Regions from separate parts of the Sporosarcina sp. P1 genome, predicted to be linked through region 2. Evidence: riboswitches for the same ligand, from Rfam matches in the RefSeq annotation. Region 2 holds a riboswitch; each other region holds the start of a gene.
The links. Region 2 has a riboswitch for S-adenosylmethionine ahead of metA (homoserine O-acetyltransferase MetA). Riboswitches for the same ligand answer to the same signal wherever they lie in the genome.
Positions count from the first base shown of each region.

Region 1: it holds a riboswitch for S-adenosylmethionine, as region 2 does, so the genes downstream of both, CSV73_RS11915 (O-acetylhomoserine aminocarboxypropyltransferase/cysteine synthase family protein) here and metA (homoserine O-acetyltransferase MetA) in region 2, are expected to answer to the same signal.
Region 3: it holds a riboswitch for S-adenosylmethionine, as region 2 does, so the genes downstream of both, CSV73_RS04035 (bifunctional homocysteine S-methyltransferase/methylenetetrahydrofolate reductase) here and metA (homoserine O-acetyltransferase MetA) in region 2, are expected to answer to the same signal.

Region 1 covers NZ_PDYS01000012.1:21,892-29,784, reverse strand. The annotation lists gene CSV73_RS11920 (glycine betaine uptake BCCT transporter) at 1-677, shown strand, start outside; gene CSV73_RS11915 (O-acetylhomoserine aminocarboxypropyltransferase/cysteine synthase family protein) at 726-2,006, opposite strand; SAM riboswitch class I at 2,148-2,251, opposite strand; gene CSV73_RS11910 (sulfite exporter TauE/SafE family protein) at 2,577-3,353, opposite strand; gene CSV73_RS11905 (sulfurtransferase TusA family protein) at 3,411-3,638, opposite strand; gene CSV73_RS11900 (MBL fold metallo-hydrolase) at 3,695-4,816, opposite strand; gene CSV73_RS11895 (sulfurtransferase TusA family protein) at 4,813-5,391, opposite strand; gene CSV73_RS11890 (DsrE/DsrF/DrsH-like family protein) at 5,436-5,915, opposite strand; gene CSV73_RS11885 (metal-sensitive transcriptional regulator) at 6,006-6,269, opposite strand; gene CSV73_RS11880 (DUF2187 family protein) at 6,557-6,778, shown strand; gene CSV73_RS11875 (LysR substrate-binding domain-containing protein) at 6,926-7,576, shown strand; partial or broken gene CSV73_RS11870 (EamA family transporter) at 7,565-7,893, opposite strand, start outside.
Region 2 covers NZ_PDYS01000005.1:81,583-89,475, reverse strand. The annotation lists gene CSV73_RS07550 (LysM peptidoglycan-binding domain-containing protein) at 1-1,114, opposite strand, end outside; gene CSV73_RS07545 (spore coat protein) at 1,298-1,897, shown strand; gene CSV73_RS07540 (HAD family hydrolase) at 2,002-2,661, shown strand; gene CSV73_RS07535 (YetF domain-containing protein) at 2,701-3,405, opposite strand; gene metA (homoserine O-acetyltransferase MetA) at 3,472-4,380, opposite strand; SAM riboswitch class I at 4,473-4,579, opposite strand; gene CSV73_RS07525 (AbrB/MazE/SpoVT family DNA-binding domain-containing protein) at 4,730-4,999, shown strand; gene CSV73_RS07520 (thioredoxin family protein) at 5,124-5,438, opposite strand; T-box leader at 5,695-5,920, shown strand; gene serA (phosphoglycerate dehydrogenase) at 6,055-7,641, shown strand; gene CSV73_RS07510 (small multi-drug export protein) at 7,678-7,893, opposite strand, start outside.
Region 3 covers NZ_PDYS01000002.1:239,727-247,619, reverse strand. The annotation lists gene CSV73_RS04055 (CtsR family transcriptional regulator) at 1-220, opposite strand, end outside; gene bioB (biotin synthase BioB) at 581-1,582, opposite strand; gene CSV73_RS04045 (biotin transporter BioY) at 1,582-2,181, opposite strand; gene CSV73_RS04040 (hypothetical protein) at 2,311-2,508, opposite strand; SAM riboswitch class I at 2,673-2,784, shown strand; gene CSV73_RS04035 (bifunctional homocysteine S-methyltransferase/methylenetetrahydrofolate reductase) at 2,867-4,726, shown strand; gene metH (methionine synthase) at 4,707-7,893, shown strand, end outside.

The DNA of each region.
Region 1 (7,893 bases), on a different contig from region 2:
CAACTTTATTGATTTTCAACATGTTCACGGATTCCATTGGTGGCTACCTGGAAAATCTCATACGTATGAGTTTCCGTACTGCACCGCTCACCCCTGAAAATCGTACTTGGCTAAATGGGTGGACTCTATTCTACTGGTCTTGGTGGATAGCTTGGGCACCATTTGTCGGGATGTTCATTGCCCGCGTATCAAAAGGTAGAACGATTCGCGAGTTCATGATTGGCGTACTAGTTGTTCCTACTGTGTTGAGTATGATCTGGTTCACAGCATTTGGTACGACAGCAATTGAAACGCAAAAAGCTGGAATTGTCGACTTGGCTGCAAGTGCAACTGAACTGACAATCTTTGAGATGTTCAGCGAATTGCCTTTGTCATTCGTCATATCAGTCATTGCCATTTTGTTGATTACATCGTTCTTTATCACTTCAGCGGATTCGGCTACATTTGTGCTCGGCATGCAGTCGTCATATGGTTCATTGACTCCACCAAATAATTTGAAAGTTGTATGGGGCGTAATTCAATCTGCCATCGCCATCATTCTATTATATGTCGGAGGATTGGATGCACTGCAAAACGTCATCATTATTGCCGCTTTGCCATTCTCCATCATCCTCATTATGATGGTTGTCTCGCTGTTCAAATCACTAAAAGATGAAAAGAAACGAATAAAGCGTTAGTAGAGAAAAGAACACCATCGCACTAGCGACGGTGTTCTTTTTCATATATTAGTTTGCCACTTTTTCGATTGCTTGCTTCAAATCGGCAATAATATCCTCTGCTGACTCCAACCCTACAGATAAGCGAATTAGCTCTTCACTAACGCCTGAGTCTTTCAAGTCTTCCACAGACAACTGCTGATGAGTTGTGGATGCCGGATGAATGATTAATGACTTCGCATCTCCCACATTCGCTACATGAGACCAAATTTCTACATTGTCGATTACTTGTCTTCCTGCATCGCGTCCACCTTTAATACCGAATACGATAATTGAACCGTAGCCATTTTTTAAATATTTATTTGCCAATTCTACTGTTGGATGATCTTCTAGACCTGTATACGTCACCCATTCTACTGCCGGATGTTCTTGCAGGAATGCAGCAACTTTTTGTGCGTTTTCATTGTGGCGAGGTACGCGCAAATGAAGTGTTTCCAAACCTTGCAACAAGTTGAATGCACTATCTGGTGACAGACATGGGCCGAAGTCTCTCAGCAATTGTACACGTAATTTCGTTGCGAAAGCTGCAGCAGCTGTATCGATTCCGTACCGTAAGCCATGATAGGATTCATCCGGCTCTGTAAAACCAGGGAACCTACCTTGCGTCCAGTCAAATCTCCCTGCATCAACTGCCACACCACCGATTGTCGTACCGTGTCCGCCAATCCACTTTGTCGCGGAATGAATAACTACATCGGCACCATACTCGATCGGATTTGATCCATAAGGAGACGGGAATGTATTGTCTACTAACAATGGAAGTCCATTTTCATGTGCGATGTTCGCAACGGCTTCTACGTCAAGAACTTGCAAACTTGGATTACCGATTGTTTCTGCAAACAACGCTTTCGTTTTATCTGTAATAGCTGCTTCAAAGTTCTTTGGATCTGACGCGTCAACAAACTTCACTTTGATGCCATAGCGGGGTAATGTCACAGCGAATAAGTTGTATGTACCGCCGTAGAGATTGCTGGCTGCAACGATTTCATCACCCGCTTCAGCAATGTTCATAATAGAGAATGCAATTGCCGCCATTCCGGAAGACAGGGCAACTGCCGCTGATCCGCCTTCTAGCTGGGCTACACGCTCTTCAAATACGGCTACCGTCGGATTCGTAATTCTTGTATAGATATTGCCCGCTTCTTTCAAAGCGAATAAGTTTTGTGCATGCTCCGTGTCTCTGAACACATAAGAAGTCGTACGATGAATCGGCAACGCACGTGAGCCTGTTTCCGAATCTGGCTTTTGTCCTCCATGTAATAATATCGTTTCTGGCTGTAATTTCGTCATAACCATTCCCCTTTTTTCGTGTATTGATGGAACACCGAAATTCCTAGGACTAGACAAGAAAAACGCAAGACGACGATTAGCAATATATAGAAAAAAGCCTTCTTCCATAATAAGAAGAGGGCTCTGCTTTCGCTTATTCCTCCCTTATCTTCCAAACTACTGAAAGTTTGTAGGAAGTAGCACCTTTGCTTTTGCCGGTTGCCGGGCATCACAGGGCCTAATCCCTCCGCCGCTCTTGATAAGAGTATGTCTATTCGTTTTCCATCGTTGAAAAATAGTATACGGCTATTCCTAGTCTATTGCAAGGTAATTTAATAGAATGTTTCGAAATTAGTATCACTTTTAATACCTTGCAATGAAAGTAAGAAAGGTGAAGGCACCGTTGATCTGCGTTCCAGGCGGATCAACTAGTTTACTATGCCGATGGTAGTAACGTATATTGATTCCACATTTACTTAACGGGAGTCACCTGCTAGATCAGAAGTGAGTTTAATGTTGTTTCCACTTATGACTTCACCAAAAAATCGCCAGCACATGTTCGTTGAACGATGTGCTGGCGATTGTGCTTGATTAGAATATGTCCCACCATATTTTCACGGCCGAGGCGATGATCAATACGGCTAGAATGCTTTGTAATACTTTGGTGTTTACTTTCCGGCTCACTTTTACACCGATCGGAGCCGCGATGATGCTTGCGATGATCATTACGAGAGCTGGGCCATAAGGTACTTGCCCTGTTAAGAGCTTGCCTGACGCCGAGCCCACCGATGATAACAGCGTAATCGCTAGTGATGTAGCGATTGTGACGCGTGTGGGAATTTTTAGTACTACGAGCATAATCGGGACCATGATGAATGCGCCGCCAGCTCCGACGATTCCAGCTGCCAATCCAATGATAAAAGCCGCACTCGAAGCTATGAAACGATTGAATGTAATTTCATCAATCGGCTGATTGTCGAGGCCTTTTTTCGGAATAAACATCATAATAGCTGCCATGACAGCTAGAACACCGTAGATCACGTTGACGGTAGCTTCTGAAAGCATACTGGAACCAGCACCGCCAAGGACACTGCCAACTAATACACTGATTCCCATATAGAGAACGAGTGGTTTCAAGATCAAATTACTCTTTCGATACGCTAAAACTCCTGAAAGTGATGCAAAGAAAACTTCCACTGCCGTAATACCGGATACTTCATGTGGTGTAAATGCAGTAAAGCCAAGTAATGCAGGAATAAATAGCAACATTGGATACTTGACAATTGCGCCACCAATTCCCATCATACCGGAAAGGAATGAGCCCACAAATCCAATAAGGAAGATCGTGATAATAAATGGAATAGTCATGATGTCCTCCCTTCTTCCAGACGAAAGAGGGAGACAGTTATTCCCTCTATCCTCAGTTTATCCTTTTTGGATCCAGAATTTAAAGACATCAGACTCTTGTTGCTGATCTTTTATTTCATGATTACCAGAAGTAGCCCACGCTGTCAGGTCGGACACCGATCCTTTATCTGTCGTATGAATCTCAAGAACGTCTCCTGTTTGCATATCCTTCATTGCTTTCTTTGCACGTACGATCGGCATTGGACATGCCAGGCCTTTTGCATCTAAAAATGTGGTTGTACTCATATATATCTTCTCCTTTAAATTTGTTTTTTGTTTTCCATATGAATGAAAATAACTATTTACCGTACCGCACAGCGATTCGGACCAATCTCCATCTCGCGTTGCGTTTCCTCGTCAGGCTCGATTTTCCCCATGTTCATCTGGCGAATTTCCTGATATGCGTTAGGCTGTGGAGGCAAGTTCCCCGTGACTAATTCCCTGAACTCACTTTCATCCTCAATATTCAAACCGTGATTTTGCTCATACAATACACCGAGCTTTTCCGACACGCTACCGTCTTCATTCAACTCATCTATAAGCATGAAGTGAGCCGGTAGGACTGTTAAATCCTTCGATAATTCTTTATAGCGTCGATACAAAGAATCACGCAAGTCGCCTACCCAATCTTCTGCTAAACCTGCTAAGTCAGGGCGTCCAATCGAATCAATGAACAGAATATCACCTGTCATCAAATAGCTGTCGTCTACGATAAAAGAAGTCGAACCAATCGTGTGTCCTGGCGAATAAAGCGCTTGAATATCGATTTTCGTATCACCTACCTGAATAGACATATCATCCTCTAATGCAGCATATTCAAATTCTACCTCTTCGGCATCTTTCGGTGGCAGCCAATACGTCGCACCTGTGGTTTTTGCGATTTGACGACCACCTGAAATATGGTCCGCATGCAAGTGAGTATCGAATACGTTTGTAATCTTCACACCGCGTTGCTTGGCAAAGTCAGTGAACACATTTGTCATACGTGTTGCATCAATAATTGCCGCCTCTCCGCCAGACATGACCATGTAAGAGAGACATCCTTTTCCTAGACGAACGAATTGATATAGTTCGCCACCCGATTTCAAATCCGCAACCTTCACAGGCTCAAGATGCTCGCTCCATGCTTTCATTCCACCTGAAAGATAACCTACTGAGAAGCCTGCATCCTCAAGGATTTCTGCCACCATGATGGACGAACCTTCTTTCGCGCAAACTACTAGAATCTCCTCATCTTTTGGCAATTGATCTTCAATCTCTTCAATGCCATCCAATAAATCAAAGTATGGCACGTTCAAATGGCGTACTCGATCCCCTTCAATTTTCCAATCGTTGAACGTATCTGAATTTCGCACATCTAAAATGAATAAAGATTCCTTCGCAATGACTCTCTTTGCTACTTCACTTGATTGAATAGTTCTCATTTATTTATACCCCCCGTTGTATTTTCTGTCTCGCTATTCCACTCTGACATACCAGGAATGACATTAGTAACACTTTCAAATCCATTCGCCACTAATTTTCGACATGCCATATCACTGCGGTTGCCTGTTCGGCATACAACGAAAATTTTCATGTCCTTATCCAAGTACGCCATGCGTTCTTCCAATTGGCCAAGTGGTATAGATAAGGCACCTGGAATATGAGCAAATGCATATTCCGCTTCTTCACGGACATCTAGTAACACAGCGTTAGGTTGTTGCAGTTGGTCCATCAACTGGCTGTTATCAACTGTAACCGCATATTCTTTTTGTGACTGATCTTCCCGACCTGATTTTCGTACAAAGTGGCGCCACACATCGGCTTCCTTCACATGACCGACGTATTGATGCCCCACGCTTTCCGTCCATGCCTGTAAATCTGCAGTAGTACCCGAATCTGTAGACTGAACTTCGAGCACTTGACCGTCTTCCATATCCTTTATCATTTTTCTCGTCTTCACAATAGGCATCGGACAAGCAAGACCTTTTGCATCTAAAACATTATCTGACTGAATCATTTTATTCCTCCCATACACCCTAGGGTATTTATTTTCATAAAAAATTAAATAAACAAGTTTACTTGACCATCTTGCGCTTCTCCCAAGTAAGCCGCTACACCGCCATATTCGACTTCTTTAAGAAGTTCTTCCTCACCAAGTCCTAGTAAATCCATCGTCATCGTACAAGCGATCAACTTCACATCTTGCTCCACTGCCATATCAATTAGTTGTGGTAATGTCATCGCGTTATGCTTTTTCATCACTTGCTTAATCATCTTCGGACCCATTCCTGCAAAGTTCATTTGAGATAATCCCATTTTATCTGCTCCACGTGGCATCATTTTCCCAAATGCCTTTTCAATAAAGCTTTTATTACTTTTAATAGGTTCATCTTTTCGCAATGCATTCAATCCCCAGAATGTATGAAAAATGGTTACCTCATGATCGTACGCAGCTGCGCCGTTCGCGATAATATAAGCTGCCATCGCCTTATCATAATCTCCACTAAATAATACAATCGTCGTTTTCTTTTGCTCCGTCATATTCTCATCCCTTTCTTTTGGAAAGCCACTTTGTTAAATACCTATAGGGGTATATTATATGTTATAAAAAAAAGAGTCAAGCGATGTTGCTCATCGACTCTTTACTAGAAGATCCACTGCTTCTTTAATGATGGATTCATGCGTACGTTCATCTGCTTCATCTAAATTCTCCATGCAGGCAATCAAATTCGAACTCACGATTACACCAATTGTACGATCAATAGCAGAACGACTGGCTGATAATTGCGTAATGACTTCTTTACAATCCTTACCCTCTTCCATCATACGCAAGACACCTTTGATTTGACCCTCTAGACGTTTTAACCGATTCTTGACTTTGTCATCGTACTCCATATCGTTCAACCTCCTTACTGTTAGCTTTATATTATACCCCTACAGGTATAATGTCAACCGATTGATTTGCACGTATTTCGTACTATCCTATCTTTGGCGGCGGCACTAGTCAACTTCCAAACATGATTCTACGCAAAACTTGCTCATTCGACATAATTCTAGTATGATGATTAATTTCTCAAAATGTGTTATACTAGTTCTAGTAAGCTATTGTACGTACTTTTCGTCTAATTTTAATGACAAATTACGACAGACTAGATTCCACACTACTGAAGGAGTTGATTCGATTGGCATTTCCACGAAAAGATCGTCCAGTTTCTGATTTTGTAGCATCACGGTACGTAGACGAAGTTATTTCTTTCAACCGTAATGAACATGAAGTTTCCGGAACTATACACAAGATTCTCGAAAACTCCGTCATTGTGAAGATTTCTGAAGAAGACGCAGAAAATATTGGAGCAGCTTCCAACATGACTGTCGTCGCACACAAAAATTACACAGTTTTATAATTGTATGTTCGATGCCTTGCAGATTATTGCAAGGCTATTTTTTCACACAAAATCAGCCCATTTACTAGATATCGTGGAACCTGTGGTGGTTTTTAAATAACACCCGCAAGACGATTACTATATAAACGCACATTGGAGATGATTGATTTGACAGATCGTAGAGAGGTAGATTCAATGCAAGCAACGGCACTAAAAGGAAACTTGCGCATTGCCGCTTCGCCGGTTATTTCGCAAGCCATTTTACCCGACGTCCTCACTCGCCTACATGCGAAGTATCCCGACATGCGACTGGAACTGACGACTGCGCCATCTTCTGAAATTACGCAATTACTAAAAAGCCATAAAACCGACATCGGTTGCAGTGAACTAGACAATTTACCATCATCTAAAGCATTTATGCAAGATGAACTATTACTCTTTGCTTCCATTAAACATCCGTTAGCACATAAAAAAAGCTCATCAATCCTTGATTTGCAAAATACACATTGGATCTTGCCTGACACGAAAGATCCTAGCCGTCCATTAATTGATCAATCGCTTAAACAATACGGCATACTAGTAAATCCCACTATCATAGACTCACCGGAAAGCATCAAACAAGCCGTTCTTAGTGGACTAGGCATCGCTATTTTGTCGCGCTTTAGTTGCAAACATGAACTTGCAAAAGGCGAACTAACCATACTCGATTATAAAGTGGCACCAATCAAACGTACTCTTTATACAGGAACCCATTCTAACACGAAGGAAGTACAAGCATTCCACAGCGAACTCCAAGCCTATTGCCGTCTATGGCAATAGACGGCTATTCAACTCTCGCTTACTGCGCCAGTTCACGAGGAATATCCCCAAAACTGATGAGCAATCCTCCTAAAATCAATGACATAGACAACTTCTCGTCTAACAGAATCCATCCTGACAAAGTCCCAAAGAACGGTGCTAGGAACAGAAACGCACTCGTTCTTTCGGGATTTCCTGTCTGCAATGAACCGATTAGGACAAGCCACTTCCACTCTCCAACTGTTTTAGGATGGGTTTTTTTCATTACTTTCACAACTACCACCATGATGGCTCCTGCAATGGTAAAACGCCATGCTACTAGTAATACTGGTGAAGAA
Region 2 (7,893 bases):
CATCGTAATACGTATAATGTGGCGCCTGGGCTAGTGCATCGTATTCAATTGCAACATTCTGCTCGATTGCTAGATTAGTAGCAGTTCGTGGACTTAATGCTCTGGCGGCTTTACTATCCGGTTGACCAAATGGGGCTGTCCAATCATAGCCGTATAGATTCTGACCTAAAAAAATTTTTTCATTTGGCATTAGACTAACGGCATATTCTACTACTCTGGTGACTGGACCTATTGGACTTACAGCTTGTGGTGCACTATACGTATATCCCCATTCATATGTCATCAATACAACGAAGTCTACAATTTCCCCATGCACTTTATAATCATGGGCCCCATAAATACCTGTCGTTACTTCCCCCGCTTTTGGTGCAAGTGCTGTAGAAATCGTAAGGCCAGCTTTATGAATTTGATCGCGTGCATTGCGTAATAGTTGATTATATAATTCCCGATCTTCAGGGAATAATAACTCAAAGTCGAAGTGAATATCACCATATCCGATTTTTTTTGCTACATCAATCGCACTTTGAATCATTTTGTTTTGCGCTGCTTGATCAGTAAAAATAACATGCGCTAAATCTGCACTGAATGTATAGTCTTCTAAATTCGTCAGAACTAGCATATTTACAACACCTGCGTTTTTTGCGATAGTCGGAATATCTGCTAGAGCAGGTGCTTTGAGTGAGCCGTCACGTTGTACTTCATAACTGAACATGGCGAGATACGTAAGGTCATCGACACGTTCACGAACTTCCGCTAGCATATCTTGACTGACTGGATTACGCGGTTCAACATATAATAATGAATCAATCCTCGTTTTCACTTCTTGTGGTATATACAGACGCTGACCAATCATTAATGGTCTGGTGGGACTGATTGCATTAATTTCTGCCAAGCGCGCAACTGTAAGACCATATCTTTGTGCGATTGTATAGAGACTATCTCCAGGTCGCACCCAATAATAAGAACCTATTATTGGTATGACAAGTGCTTGTCCTACAGCTAATCGGATATCACTTTCTAGTTCATTAACTTCTGCTATTTGTTCGTATGGCACACCGTATATTTTACCGATTTCATATAAACTCTCACCTTGCGAAACTACATGAATCTGCATGTATCTTCACTACCCTTCCTGAGTTCTATCCTTATGATATGATGGCGCGTTAAGAACTATGCTTGAGTCGCCAATACAATTTCATATGAATAAGCTTTCGATTACTTCACATACTATTTTCGATGTACATGACTATTGAAGGAGGAAAAATATTTGACAAATCAATTCGAAACATCTCAAAACATGCAAGGCGGACAAGTTCCCCCATCGATGAATCACGGTGGACATGAGTTATTTGATGTCAAAGAAGTACTTAGCGCGACAGTCGGAGCATTGAACCAAGCGATGATTTTACGCCCACACGTCCAAGATCCAGAACTTTTAGATATTCTTGATCGACAGTACCGATTCGCGTTGGATGAGTACAATATTCTCGTCGAAAGTTTCAAAACAGGCAAAGATCCTTCACACCCTACGCAGCGCTATCAAATGAAAGCAAGTAGCGACTTCATTTACGGTATGAAAGAAAAAGCACCCTCTAAGCCCATTCAATCCACAGGTGAAATCAGTGATGAAATCATCTCCGGCTTTTTACTTGGCGCTAAGAAAGAAGGCGCTACAGGCAAAACAGCTGCTTCATTAGAAGTATGTAATCCAGTCGTTCGCCGTGTACTGGCAGATTCCGTGCCTAACTGTATAGAAATGGCGTACGAGTTGTCAATTTACCAAAACAAACATCACTATTATCAAGTACCTCAATTAAATGATCAGGATATGAATATGTTGCTTAATTCATTTGCACCTTCACAAGGTCAACCCGGTATGCCGAACAACCTTCAATAAGTTAATGTTTCAAGCAGATGGAGTTCTTCTTCATCTGCTTTTTTGCTTTTACACTCCCTATATTTGTATACTATGTAGAAGAATACAAATGAAGGAGTGTCTATATGAAAGTTGCGATCTTTGATTTTGATGGTACGTTGTACACTAAAGAAACCTTTAAATTACTCATGGAGCAATTAAAGAATCATCCTACGCACAAGAAGTATTACCGAAACTTTTTTCGATCGATATTACCGCTTTATGTTCGCTATAAACTAAAAATACTACCTGAGTCTATTATGAAAGAACGCTCTATGTTCCTTTATCTACAAGCATTGGATTCATTGACGATGGCAGAACTACATGAGTATTTTAAAGGTATGCATAACGTGATGTTGCCTGACTTCAATGAACAAGTCATTAACCGACTAGTAGAACATCAAAAAGAGGGATACCATATCTTACTAGTTTCTGGAGCTTATACTCCTTTTTTAAAAGCAGTCACAAGTCACTTGACATTTGATCGAATTATCGGCACAGACATCCCTTCAAATGGAGAACAATTAGCGATGGATCAGCCTTTCCTACATATTCAAGGTACACGTAAAAACGAACAAATTTATCAAGCACTACTTGGAGAAATTGTCGATTGGGATAATAGCTTTGCTTATGGTGACAGCATTTCCGACCTTCCAGTCTTAGAGCAAGTTGGGTACCCTGTAGCAGTTCGTCCAGATAAAAAACTTACTGCAGTGGCCAAACAAAGAAATTGGGAAATATTATAAAAAACGCGAAGAGCTCTGATTATGTCAGGGCTCTTCACGTCAAGTCGATTTTAATGTATTGATATACAAACTGCCATCTGACTGAATTTCTGCGTAGAGAACATGCTCTGGTTTGGAAATCCCTTGTTTTTTTAGTTGCTCAGTTAACCAAGTATCAGTCAATTGAAGTTCTCTCATATTTTTCTCTTCTACTTTCCCGTTAGTAATAATTTCGGTCGGAATATATTTTGGCTGTGGTGCTGGGGCTTTGATATCTTTCTTTGTCGCATATTTCTCACTTGCATTCAACATGACACTTAAATTACCATTCGTTTCGAATATCGCGTAATTGACGTCTTTCATAGAAAATACCGACTGCTCTCGTAGCATCATATTTATATCATTGAAACTCAAACGTAATTTACGCATGGAACCTTCTAGGATTTTTCCGTTCTGAATGACAATCATCGGTTTATCATCGAGTAATACACGAAGTTTAATGGATTTGAATGATAAAAAGTTAGCAAGAATTGTTAATACTGCCCATAAAACCATTCCATATAAACCATTCAAGAATGGCGTTTCAGACTCTCCCGCCAAATTGGCCGCAATCGAACCGATTGTTATACCTGTCACATAATGAAAGAAAGTCAATTGTGACACTTGTTTCTTCCCCATAAAACGCGCCAAAATCAACAGCACAACAAATGAGATCACCGTTCGTAAAGTCATTTCCCAAAAAGCCAATTGCCAAAATTCATCTATGTTCACTGCATACACCTCCGGTAATCGGAGTATGTGCAAACTATAGAAATTTATACACTAATTCTTTTAATTCCAGTTATAAGGAGTTTTCTGGTAGACATAGTAATTGAGCCAATTCGAGAACAATAAATGCGTATGGGATCGCCAAGTATTCATAGGTTCTTTGGACGGATCGTCGTTCGGATAATAATTTACAGGAACATCAATGTCAGCACCTTTTTCTATATCGCGAGCGTATTCATCCCCTAATGTGTGTGCATCGTACTCTAAGTGTCCAGTTACCATAATATGTTTTGCATCATTTGAGATCACAATGAATGCGCCGGCATCTTCAGAAGCAGAAAGCAGGGTCAAATCAGGATGATTCTTTATTTCTTCTAATGAAACTCCCGTATGGCGTGAGTGTGGGGCAACATATACATCATTAAACCCTCTTGCCAAGTTCACTGTTGGATCGGTAATATCATGTGAAAATACTCCAAAACACTTTTTCGGCAACTCGAATTTGTCAATTCCGTAGTGATGATATAGAGCCGCTTGTGCCCCCCAACAAATATGAAGAACAGATGTGACGTTCGTTTTTGTCCATTCCATAATTTCTTCTAGCTCCTTCCAATAGACTACATCTTCAAATTGTAGAAGTTCGATTGGAGCACCTGTGATAATCATACCGTCAAAACGACGATTTTTGACATGTTCAAAAGTAGTATAGAACGTTTCTAAATGATTCTGACTGACGTTTTTCGAAACATAGGTAGCTGTATTGAGAAATGTGACATTCACTTGTAAAGGTGTATTACCAAGCAATCGCAGCAATTGAAGCTCTGTCTTTTCTTTTTCAGGCATCAAGTTCAAAATTAAAATATTGATCGGGCGGATATCCTGTGTTGTCGCACGTTCTTCATCCATAATAAAGATTTTTTCTTCTTTCAGTAATTCACCTGCTGGTAGATGTTTTGGTATATTAATCGGCATTCTATTTCCCCCTTGACGTTCAGTTATTCTATTTCTATACAAAAAAGCCCTCATTTCTCTTAGATAAGAAAATGAGGGTTGACCATTCACCGTTCTTATCTCTCAAGACAACAATCTTGTTGGAGGTAGCACCTTCCTGTATATACAGAGGTTGCTGAAGCTTCATCAGGCCAAATCCCTCAGCTTCTCTTGATAAGAAATATTTAATTACTGCCTATTATAGCATTAATAAATTAATTGTATAGCGGAATTGTCAAATTGTTCTGCGCATTTAAGTTTTGTAAATTGTAGATAGTATATTTTTGTGTATAATAGAAACTACCAACTACATTTCTTCGAGGAGGAGCTCATGAAGTCTTTAGGTATTGTTCGTAAAGTTGATCATCTCGGCAGAATTGTCATTCCAAAAGAACTTCGAAATTCTTTGTCGATCGATAAGGGCGATCCGATCGAAATTTTCGTAGAAGATGATAGAATCATTTTGAGAAAATTCCAGGCCAACAGAGCGTGTTTTATCACGGGTGATGTGATGGATGAAAACAAACTATTGTCAAACGGTCTATACATCAGTCCACAAGGCGCTAAAATTCTTATAGAGCAACTGAAAGAGTTCACGTAATACAAGAAATAAGATCTTTTTGTGGCATCTTTTCTAATATAAAAAGGACCGAAAACAACTTTTATAGTTGCCTTCAGTCCTTTTGTTTAATTGCCTCAATATCTCTTCATGTAGTCCGATTACATTACGTTAAGCTATTAATAAACTCTTCGATTTCTTCTTTCGTTTTACGATTTTTACTGACGAAACGACCTGTTTCTGTTCCTTCACTGAATGCCACGAAGCTAGGAATACCGAATATATCCAACTGACTGCAAAGATCTATAAAATCATCACGATCAATCGAGACAAATTCATACTCCGCAAATTCTGTTTCTAATGTCGGCAAGAATGGTTCAATCACTCTGCAATCTGGACACCAGTCTGCAGTGAATAAGAAAATCACTCTTTCTTCTTGTTTAAGTTGCTCGAATTGCTCTAGTGATTCTAGTTTTTTCAATTCCCAACACTCCTCTAAATGAATAGTATAAGCCCATTATAGCACTCTTACCTGCACTTCTTCCCTTCAAACGACTTACGCTATTTCCTTCCACTTAGTTAAATTAAAGATGTTTTTTTACAAATAACCCCTCAGACACGAACGTTCACAAATAATTCAATAACTACGTTCGCATTTAACAGTTTTTCATTTTTTCCGGAAAAGCAATTGACAATAGTTTTTGACGTGTTATGATTAGTTCTAAATTAATAGTTGTTAAACAATTTTGACGAAGAGATACCTTCCTAAAAAGAATTTTCTAGAGAGCTGATGCAGTGGTGTAAGTCAGCAAATTCCGAGGTTGGAGGCACTTCCGAATTGATTGGCTGAACATTTTAGTAGGCTAATCCGTCACATGCACGTTACGCATGCTGAATGAAGGCTGCATCTGCAGCAAAACAAGGGTGGTACCGCGTTAGTTTATCGAGCTTTTCGCCCCTTACTTATACGTAAGGGATGGAAGGCTTTTTTATTTTACCTATAAGGGGGGTAGCGTACAACTTACATATACGATCAATCACACATAGTTTTCCAACAAAAATTCTACTACAAACAATCAAAGGAGAGAATGAATATCATGGCTTTTAAAATACTTATTAGTGACCCACTTAGCGAGGACGGAATTTTCCCACTACGACAAGCAGAAGGTTTTGAAATTGTAATGGAGACTGACCTAACACCAGATCAGCTGAAAGAACGTATCAAAGATTTCGATGCATTACTAGTTCGTAGTCAGACAACTGTTACAAAAGAATTGTTGGAAGCAGCTGATCAATTAAAAATCATCGGTCGTGCAGGTGTAGGTGTCGATAATATTGATTTGGACGCGGCTACAGAAAAAGGAATTATCGTAGTGAATGCTCCGGATGGCAACACAAACTCTGCAGCTGAGCACACAGTCGCCATGATGATGTCTATGGCGCGCAAAATCCCTCAAGCCTTCAACTCGTTAAAAAACAATAAATGGGATAGAAAATCATTCCTTGGTGTGGAATTGAAAGACAAAACTTTGGGGATCATCGGGCTTGGTCGCATCGGTGCTGAAGTGGCAAGACGTGCAAGAGGACAACGTATGAATGTAGTCGCATATGATCCGTTTTTAACAGAAGATGTTGCCAAAAAATTAGGCATAGAAATTGGGACAGTAGATGAAGTGCTAGACGTAGCTGACTTCATTACAGTTCATACACCTTTACTAAAAGAAACTCGTAGAATGATCAACAAAGAAGCATTCGAGAAAATGAAAGACGGCGTACAAATTATCAACTGTGCACGCGGTGGAATCATTGACGAAGATGCTTTATACGATGCAATCGTTGCTGGTAAAGTGGCGGGTGCGGCATTGGACGTATTCGAAGAAGAGCCATTCCTAGACCATAAATTGTTGACATTACCTGAAGTAATAGCAACTCCTCACTTGGGCGCAAGTACATTCGAAGCACAAGAATCAGTAGCAGTTGACGTAAGCCGTGACGTAGTGAACTTCTTGACAATTGGATCTGTTCGTAACCCAGTGAACTTGCCATCTGTTTCTCGTGATGTATTGGCGAAAATCGAGCCATTCTTCGATCTTACAGAAAAACTAGGTATGTTCTTATCCCAAATTCAAAACTCGGTTATCCATGAAATCAACATTCAATATGCTGGCGAATTGGCAAACTACGATGTGCGTGCGTTAACGCGTAACACCGTCAAAGGCCTTTTGAAGCGGAATCTTGGGGAAACTGTCAATGATGTGAACGCGAAGTTATTGGCTGATCGTTACGGCATCAAAGTGAACGAGCAAAAAACAACTACTGGTAAAGGCTTCTTGAACTTGATCACAGTAGAAATCGTGACTGAAAAAGGTATTCGCAAAGTAGCGGGTACACTTCTAAATGGCCTTGGACCGCGCATTGTAAAAGTGGACGATTATGTAGTAGATGTAATTCCAAGCGGACACTTACTATTTATCCGACACATGGATCAGCCAGGGGCAATCGGTCGTGTAGGTACACTTCTAGCAGAAGAGAATATCAATATTGCAGCGATGCAGGTTGGACGTTCCACTGAAGGCGGCTATGCTATCATGATGTTAGCTGTTGACAACCACGTCGAATCGACTTCTATCAAGCATATTAAAGAAGTCCAAAATATTAATGATGCAAAAGCAATTGATTTATAAGAATATAAAAAATCCAGCTCATAGTAGCTGGATTTTTTATGTGTGATTGACAAAGAAATCAAATCCCATAGCTGTAAGAATTCCGAACACTAAACACCATAGCGCAATACTGACCGCCGACCAAATTGCCGTATTCATTTTCTTCGCCCCTAATACGAGACCAATAAAAGCCGCGATATGTGTTCCGATCAATATAGGACCCGCAAGTGCTAAAACCGGTAATCCATATTTGTTCATAATTTGTTCTGCACG
Region 3 (7,893 bases), on a different contig from region 2:
GTACCCTGTAAATCCGGATATAGCCCCCGCCCCCTCGCTTAGACTCTACGGCGTAGCCTCTTTCGACTGTAAACCGGGTTTTGATTACGTAATTGATTTGTGATGGTACGCATTGGAATTTCTCGGCAATCTCATTTCTTTTGATTTCAATAGAAGCGCTATCTTCCTCTTCTATAATCGACTTCAAATATCCTTCTATAATGTCAGAAATATTACGCATCTCGTCACCTCATTTCGCTCGATCTTCTAGTTGACTTTGACTATCTTTGACTTGATTGTATCGCAGAAATTAGGTGGGATGCAATTCATTTGTTTATATGTATACCTTATTACGTCGAAAGAAAACCTATTGCTAGGTTGCCACATTTAGCTAATGATTATTCAATTAGTCTTGAGACAAAAACATGGCGGATAGGTTAGCACCGTTGTCCATCGTTCCAGACGGGTACTTTCTACTTACGGTGAACTACTGTAATCTTTCTATAGTGTATTCTAAACGAATAGTAAAAGACTGAAGTACAGATCCTTATAGTGGATTGTCTTCAGTCACAAAGTATACAAATAATTTTATTCATTTTATTTAAATAGTGATGGGTTCTTTGTTCAAAGGTTCCAAGTCAACTTCGAAGCCCATATCTTCAAGCATTTTTTGATCTTGATCGTTTTCTTGGCCGGCTGTTGTGAGGTAATCGCCGATAAAGATAGAGTTCGCAGCGTATAGGCCTAGTGGTTGTAGGCTTCTTAGATTAACTTCACGTCCACCTGAGATGCGGATTTCTTTGCTAGGATTAATGTAGCGGAACAGACACAGGACTTTTAAGCAGTAACGTGGCTCCAGTTCTGATGTCCCTTCTAATGGAGTTCCATCCACTGCATGCAGGAAGTTTACAGGTATTGAGTCTGCATCCAGTTCGTTTAGGCTACGCGCCATGGAGATGATATCTTGCTTTGTTTCACGCATGCCGACGATGACACCTGAACATGGAGATATGCCTGCTTCTTTGGCAAGTCCTACAGTATTTACCCGATCATCGTATGTATGCGATGTAGTAATACTTTCGTGATGCTCTGCAGAAGTGTTCAAGTTGTGGTTGTAGCGATCGACTCCTGCCTCTTTCAAACGAGTCGCTTGTCCTGGTTTCAAAATACCTAGACAAGCACATACCGTCATGCCTTTGTGTTTCTCTTTAATCTGTTTAACAGAATCAATGACAATGTCCAGTTCACTGTCACGCGGTCCCCGTCCACTTGCTACAATGCAATAGGTGCCCGCTTTATTAGCAGCAGCACGTTCTGCACCTTCTAGTATTTCTTCCGATTTCATCATCGCATACTTTTCGACAGGTGCTTTTGAAATGATGGATTGTGCGCAATACCCACAGTTTTCTGGACATAATCCTGATTTCGTATTGATGATCATATTTAACTTCACTTTATTTCCAAAATAATGCGATCGAATTGAATACGTTGCGTGCAGTAATAATAGTAAATCTTCATCTGGGCTATTTAATATTGCGAGTGATTCCTCATCAGTCAATACATAACCTTCAAGTACTTGTGTAGCCAATCTTTGGTAGTTCATTATAACGTACGCCTCACTTTCAAGTGTTTTGACATTCTAAACGCGAATACGCCTGACAATACAGCAAGAATTAAATCTTTTGGCAGTGGAGGCATCATCCATAGCCAAGCAATCTTATAGGTAAACACGTCGGGTGCAGCAGCCCACATCTTGTACGCAAAATACATCCAACTTGTGCCTAGTATATAGTTGATTGCTGTAGCGACCAATGCTGCGGTAATAAAAGCAGACATGGTGTGTTTTCGCTCTACAATCTTTCCCGCTACATAAGCGATCAGAATAAATGTGAGAATAAAGCCAAACGTCGGACTCAAGATCTGACCGAAGCCTCCAGAAAATTTAGCAAAAACCGGCGCACCCGCTAGCCCTATTAACATATAAACCGTCATCGATAACGCACCTAGACGACTGCCAAGTAATAGTCCTGATAAGATTGCGAAAAATGTTTGCAATGTGATGGGTACTCCACCAACTACTAAAAACGGCACGAAGGATGTAATATTCGCTCCAATCATCATTAACGCTGCGAACATCCCACTGTAGACAATAGTTAATGCGCTAAATCTACTTACCGCTCGTCTCTCTGTTGCTATTGTCATTACGACACCTCTTTTTATATTAGTTACCTCACAAATAATATCGGTTAACTCATTTATTGTCAACACAATTTATTATTTAGTTAACCAATAAAAGTAGACAAAAAAAGACTGCAGCATCACGCTGACAGTCTACTTCTTCTCATCAATCTGTTCTTCTTTTTCTTTTCGAAACAAAACACTTGAGATTAATCCACTAAATATAGCAGCCGCTATCGTAATGTACACACGCATATCATAAGCAACTTCCTCGTAACTATTGCCTATCATAATCCAAGCAAGTGTACCTACAAGAACAGCGATTGGAAATGAGTATTTAAAGAATCGCATAATTCCTCACCTTTTTGAGTTGATTCTTGTATTTTATCATATATGCCACAATTTCTCTATGCTCTAACTCCGCACTTTGAACTTCACCAAACGTTCACTTGACGGTATCCAACAAAGCCGCTATGATATGGTTAGAATAATCGAAATAATTGAATAAGAATCATATCTTATCAAGAGAAGCCGAGGGACTGGCCCGTCGACGCTTCAGCAACCAGCCATTTTGGCAAGGTGCTACTTCCAGCAGTCTGTCAAATCGACACACTGAAAAGATGAGAGGGAACTAGTCATTGAGATTACAAAGCCTTCTAATATACTTGAAGGCTTTTTTTGATTAAAAAAAGCAAAGGGAGATGGAATTATGTCATTGCTCGAGAAACTACAAACAAATGTCCTAACGGCAGATGGTGCAATGGGGACGATTTTATATTCTTACGGAATTGATTACTGTTATGAAGAACTAAACATAGAAAAGCCTGAAATTATAGAGCAAATTCACCAAGATTACATCTCAGCCGGTGCAGATATTATCCAGACAAACACTTACAGTGCGAACGCAAACAAATTAGCTCGCTACGGTCTAGAAAGTCATGTTACAGAATTCAATAAGGCAGCTATGAAAATTGCAAAACGTGCAGCGGCACCTGGGGGGCAATTTGTACTTGGAACAATAGGCGGCTTGCGGGGGATACGTAAAAGCGATGCTACATTGGATGAAATAGAAAAAGTCGTACTAGAACAAGCCAATGCATTATTGGCAGGTGATCCTGATGGTCTTCTATTAGAGACGTATTATGACTTTGAAGAGTTATCATCCGTAGTTACAACATTAAAGAAAATCACGGATGTCCCATTGATTGCACAAGTTTCTATGCATGATCCCGGCGTATTGCAGAACGGACTTTCATTAAACGCCGCACTTCATCAGCTCGAGTCTCTTGGAGCAGATATCGTAGGAGTCAATTGTCGATTAGGTCCTTACCACACGATTCAAGCATTCGATAATGTGACATTACCGGAAAAAGCATTTTTATCCGCATATCCAAACGCCAGTCTATTAGATGTTGAGGATGGCCGTATTGTCTATGAATCAGAAGCAGAATACTTTGGACGCGCTGCCGTATTACTTCGTGATCAAGGCGTTCGGCTGATTGGTGGATGTTGCGGGACAACACCTAAGCATATTAAAGCTGCGAAAACACAGTTAGCGCGACTGACACCTATCACAGAAAAGGTTGTACAACCGGCAAAACCTATCGTGATTCATGAAGCGGGTCCTGCAAAACATCAACCTCTTCATGAAAAAGCGAAAACAGAGCGTACAGTAATTGTAGAACTAGATACACCACGCCACTTGGAAACGGACGATTATATCAAAGGTGCAAATATGTTATATGACGCTGGAGTTGACGCTATAACAATGGCAGATAATTCACTTGCTTCCCCTCGCATCAGCAACATGGCGATGGGCTCGATCGTTAAGATGCAACATAATATCCGCCCGCTTGTACACTTAACGTGTCGGGATCACAATCTTATCGGCTTACAATCACATTTGATGGGGCTTGATGCATTAGGTATTCACGATATCCTAGCTGTAACAGGCGATCCGACAAAAGTTGGGGACTTCCCCGGTGCTACAAGTGTCTACGATGTATCCAGCATGGAGTTATTGCAATTGATTAAGAAATTGAATGAAGGGATTTCATTCTCTGGTAAGCCGTTGCGCAAGAAAGCCAGCTTCTCCATTTCAGCAGCTTTCAATCCGAACGTACGTGTAATCGATCGTGCTGTACAACGGCTTGAGAAGAAAATTGAAGCGGGTGCGGACTATTTCATCACTCAGCCAGTTTATACGAAAGAAAAGATTATCGATGTATATGAAGCAACAAAACACTTGGATACACCGATCTTCATCGGTATCATGCCATTGACGAATATACGAAATGCAGAGTTCCTGCATCACGAGGTACCGGGCATCAAGCTTTCAGAAGATGTGTTGGAAAGAATGCGTGAATGCGGAGAGGATCGCGAAAGATCAACTGAAACAGGTCTTGAAATCGCAAAAGAATTGATAGATACAGCGGCACAATATTTTAATGGGCTGTATCTCATCACACCATTCCTGCGCTACGATATGACATTAGAGTTGTATGAGTATATTAAGAAAATAGACCAGCAGAAGGAGAGGGAATTAACACATGCAGAGACATCCTATTGAAGAACAACTAGATAAACGAATCCTGATCATTGATGGTGCGATGGGGACGATGCTGCAAGCGGAAGATTTCTCGACGGAAGACTTCGGCGGAGAAGAATATGATGGATGTAATGAATACATGAGTGTGTTGCGCCCCGACGTCTTGGAGAAAATTCACGATGAATATTTAGAAGCCGGTGCTGATATCATTTGTACGAATACATTTGGCGGCACTCCCCTAGTACTAAATGAATTTTCACTTGGTCATCGTGCAGATGAAATTAATGCAAAGTCTGTAGAGATAGCGAAAAAAAGTGCGGCGAAGTTTTCTACTCCAGAATGGCCACGTTTTGTCGCAGGTGCGATCGGACCTACGACAAAAACGCTTTCGGTCACGGGCGGTATTACGTTCGATGAACTATCCAATGATTTCTATGTACAGGCTAAAGCGCTTATAGAAGCAGGCAGTGATTTGATACTGATGGAAACGAGTCAGGATATGCTGAATGTGAAAGCTGGAACAATTGGTATTAAAAAGGCATTTGAAGAGCTTGGACGCGAAATTCCTATCATGATTTCAGGTACGATCGAACCGATGGGTACAACACTTGCTGGACAAAGTATTGAAGCATTCTATATTTCCATTGAACACGTCCATCCACTTTCGGTGGGTTTAAACTGTGCGACAGGTCCAGAATTCATGACGGACCATTTGCGTTCATTATCGGACTTAGCGACAAGCTACGTAACCTGCTATCCAAATGCGGGATTGCCAGATGAGGAAGGACATTATCATGAATCTCCTGAATCACTATCGAAAAAACTGGAAGGCTTCGCTGAAAAAGGTTGGTTGAACATGGTGGGCGGCTGCTGCGGTACAACGCCTGATCATATTCGCGCAATACGTGAGGTAGTTAAAGATAAGGCTCCACGCAAGATGCCCGAAAACCCTCATGGTCATGCTATTTCAGGGATTGAACCTTTGCTTTACGACGATACATTGCGTCCATTATTAATTGGTGAACGTACAAACGTTATCGGTTCACGTAAATTCAAACAACTAATTGTAGAGGAAAAGTTTGAAGAAGCTGCTGAAATCGCACGAGCACAAGTAAAACGTGGTGCTCACGTATTAGATATTTGTCTTGCGAACCCTGACCGTGATGAATTGTACGATATGACTCGTTTCATGAAAGAAGTCGTGAAAAAAGTCAAAGTTCCTCTTGTCATCGACTCTACGGACGAAAACGTTATTGCGGAGGCGCTGAAATTTTCGCAAGGTAAAGCAATCATTAACTCTATTAACTTAGAAGATGGTGAAGAACGCTTTGATGCTGTACTTCCTTTAGTAAAAAAATATGGAGCAGCTGTCGTTGTAGGAACGATTGATGAAATCGGGATGGCAGTTACGAGAGAACGTAAACTAGAAGTCGCCTTGCGTTCTTATGATTTACTCGTCAATAAATGGGAGATCCCACCAGAAGATATCATTTTTGATCCACTTGTCTTCCCTGTTGGTACAGGCGACGCGCAATACATCGGATCAGCGGTGGAGACGATTGAAGGAATTCGATTAATCAAAGAAAAACTACCGCGCACCTTAACGACTCTCGGTGTCAGCAACGTATCTTTCGGGTTACCTCCTGTTGGTCGTGAAGTGTTGAATGCCGTGTATTTGTATCACTGTACACAAGCAGGTCTAGATTACGCGATTGTAAATACAGAGAAACTTGAACGCTTTGCATCGATTCCAGAAGCAGAAATCAAGCTGGCAAACGACTTGCTGTTTACAACAACTGATGAAACATTAGCTGAGTTTACGGATTTCTATCGTGGGAAGAAAAAAGAAAAGTCAGAAGATGACATTCCAAAAACCGTGCCTGATCGTCTTGCATACTATGTAGTGGAAGGTACAAAAGAAGGTTTAATTCCTGACTTGGAAACAGCTTTAAAGACATATGATGAACCACTCGATATCATCAATGGTCCTTTAATGAAAGGAATGGCTGAAGTTGGACGACTATTCAATGATAACCAACTGATCGTAGCTGAAGTTCTTCAAAGTGCTGAAGTCATGAAAGCTTCTGTTTCCTATCTTGAACAATTTATGGATAAGAAAGAAGACGATAGTGGGAAAGGCAAGATTATTCTTGCAACTGTAAAAGGTGACGTACATGATATCGGAAAAAACCTCGTGGAAATCATCTTAAGTAATAACGGATTTAAAGTAATAGACATCGGTATTAAAGTTACTCCAGCTGCATTAATTGAAGTAATTCGTAAAGAAAAACCAGACATCGTAGGACTATCAGGACTTCTTGTAAAGTCTGCACAACAGATGGTGTTGACGGCACAGGACTTTAAGGCAGCAGGAATTGACACACCGGTAATGGTAGGTGGAGCTGCATTAACAAGACGCTTTACTGAAACAAAGATTGCACCCGAGTATGACGGCCCTGTTATTTTTGCAAAAGACGCGATGCAAGGCCTTGATTTAGCAAACCGTCTCCAAAGTAATGACAAAGGCACGCTACTCGAGGAATTAGCAGATAGTATAGAGAAACGTGAAACCAATGATGCGATTAAAGCAAGTCGAGGTACTTCAGCGGTTGCAGTGAAGCCACGTCCTGTGAAAACGGTACGCACCGATGTTCCTGTATTCACCCCAACTGATTTACGCAGACGGGTCGTGAAAGATTACTCGGTTGCCCACCTACATCCTTACGTAAATATGCGTACACTTATTGGTCACCACTTAGGCCTACGAGGAAATGTCGATAAAATGCTTGAAAGAAAAGAAGAACGCGCAGTACAACTTCATGAAATGGTGACTGGATTCTTGAAGTCCGACAAGATGAGAGCTTCCGGTATTTATCAATTCTTCCCAGCCCAAGCAGACGGCGATGACGTAATCATTTATGATCCGAAAGATTCAAAAACTGAAATTGAACGATTTACGTTCCCGCGTCAAGAAAAAGATCCGTTCCTATGTTTGGCTGATTACTTGAAAACAGTGCAAAGTGGCGAAATGGACTACGTTGCATTCATGCAAGTGACCGCTGGTAAAGGGGTCCGTGATTATGCAAACAAACTGAAGGAAGAAGGGAAATTCCTTGAAAGCCACGCATTCCAAGCAACTGCATTGGAATTAGCGGAAGGTTTCGCTGAACGGATTCACCAAGAAATTC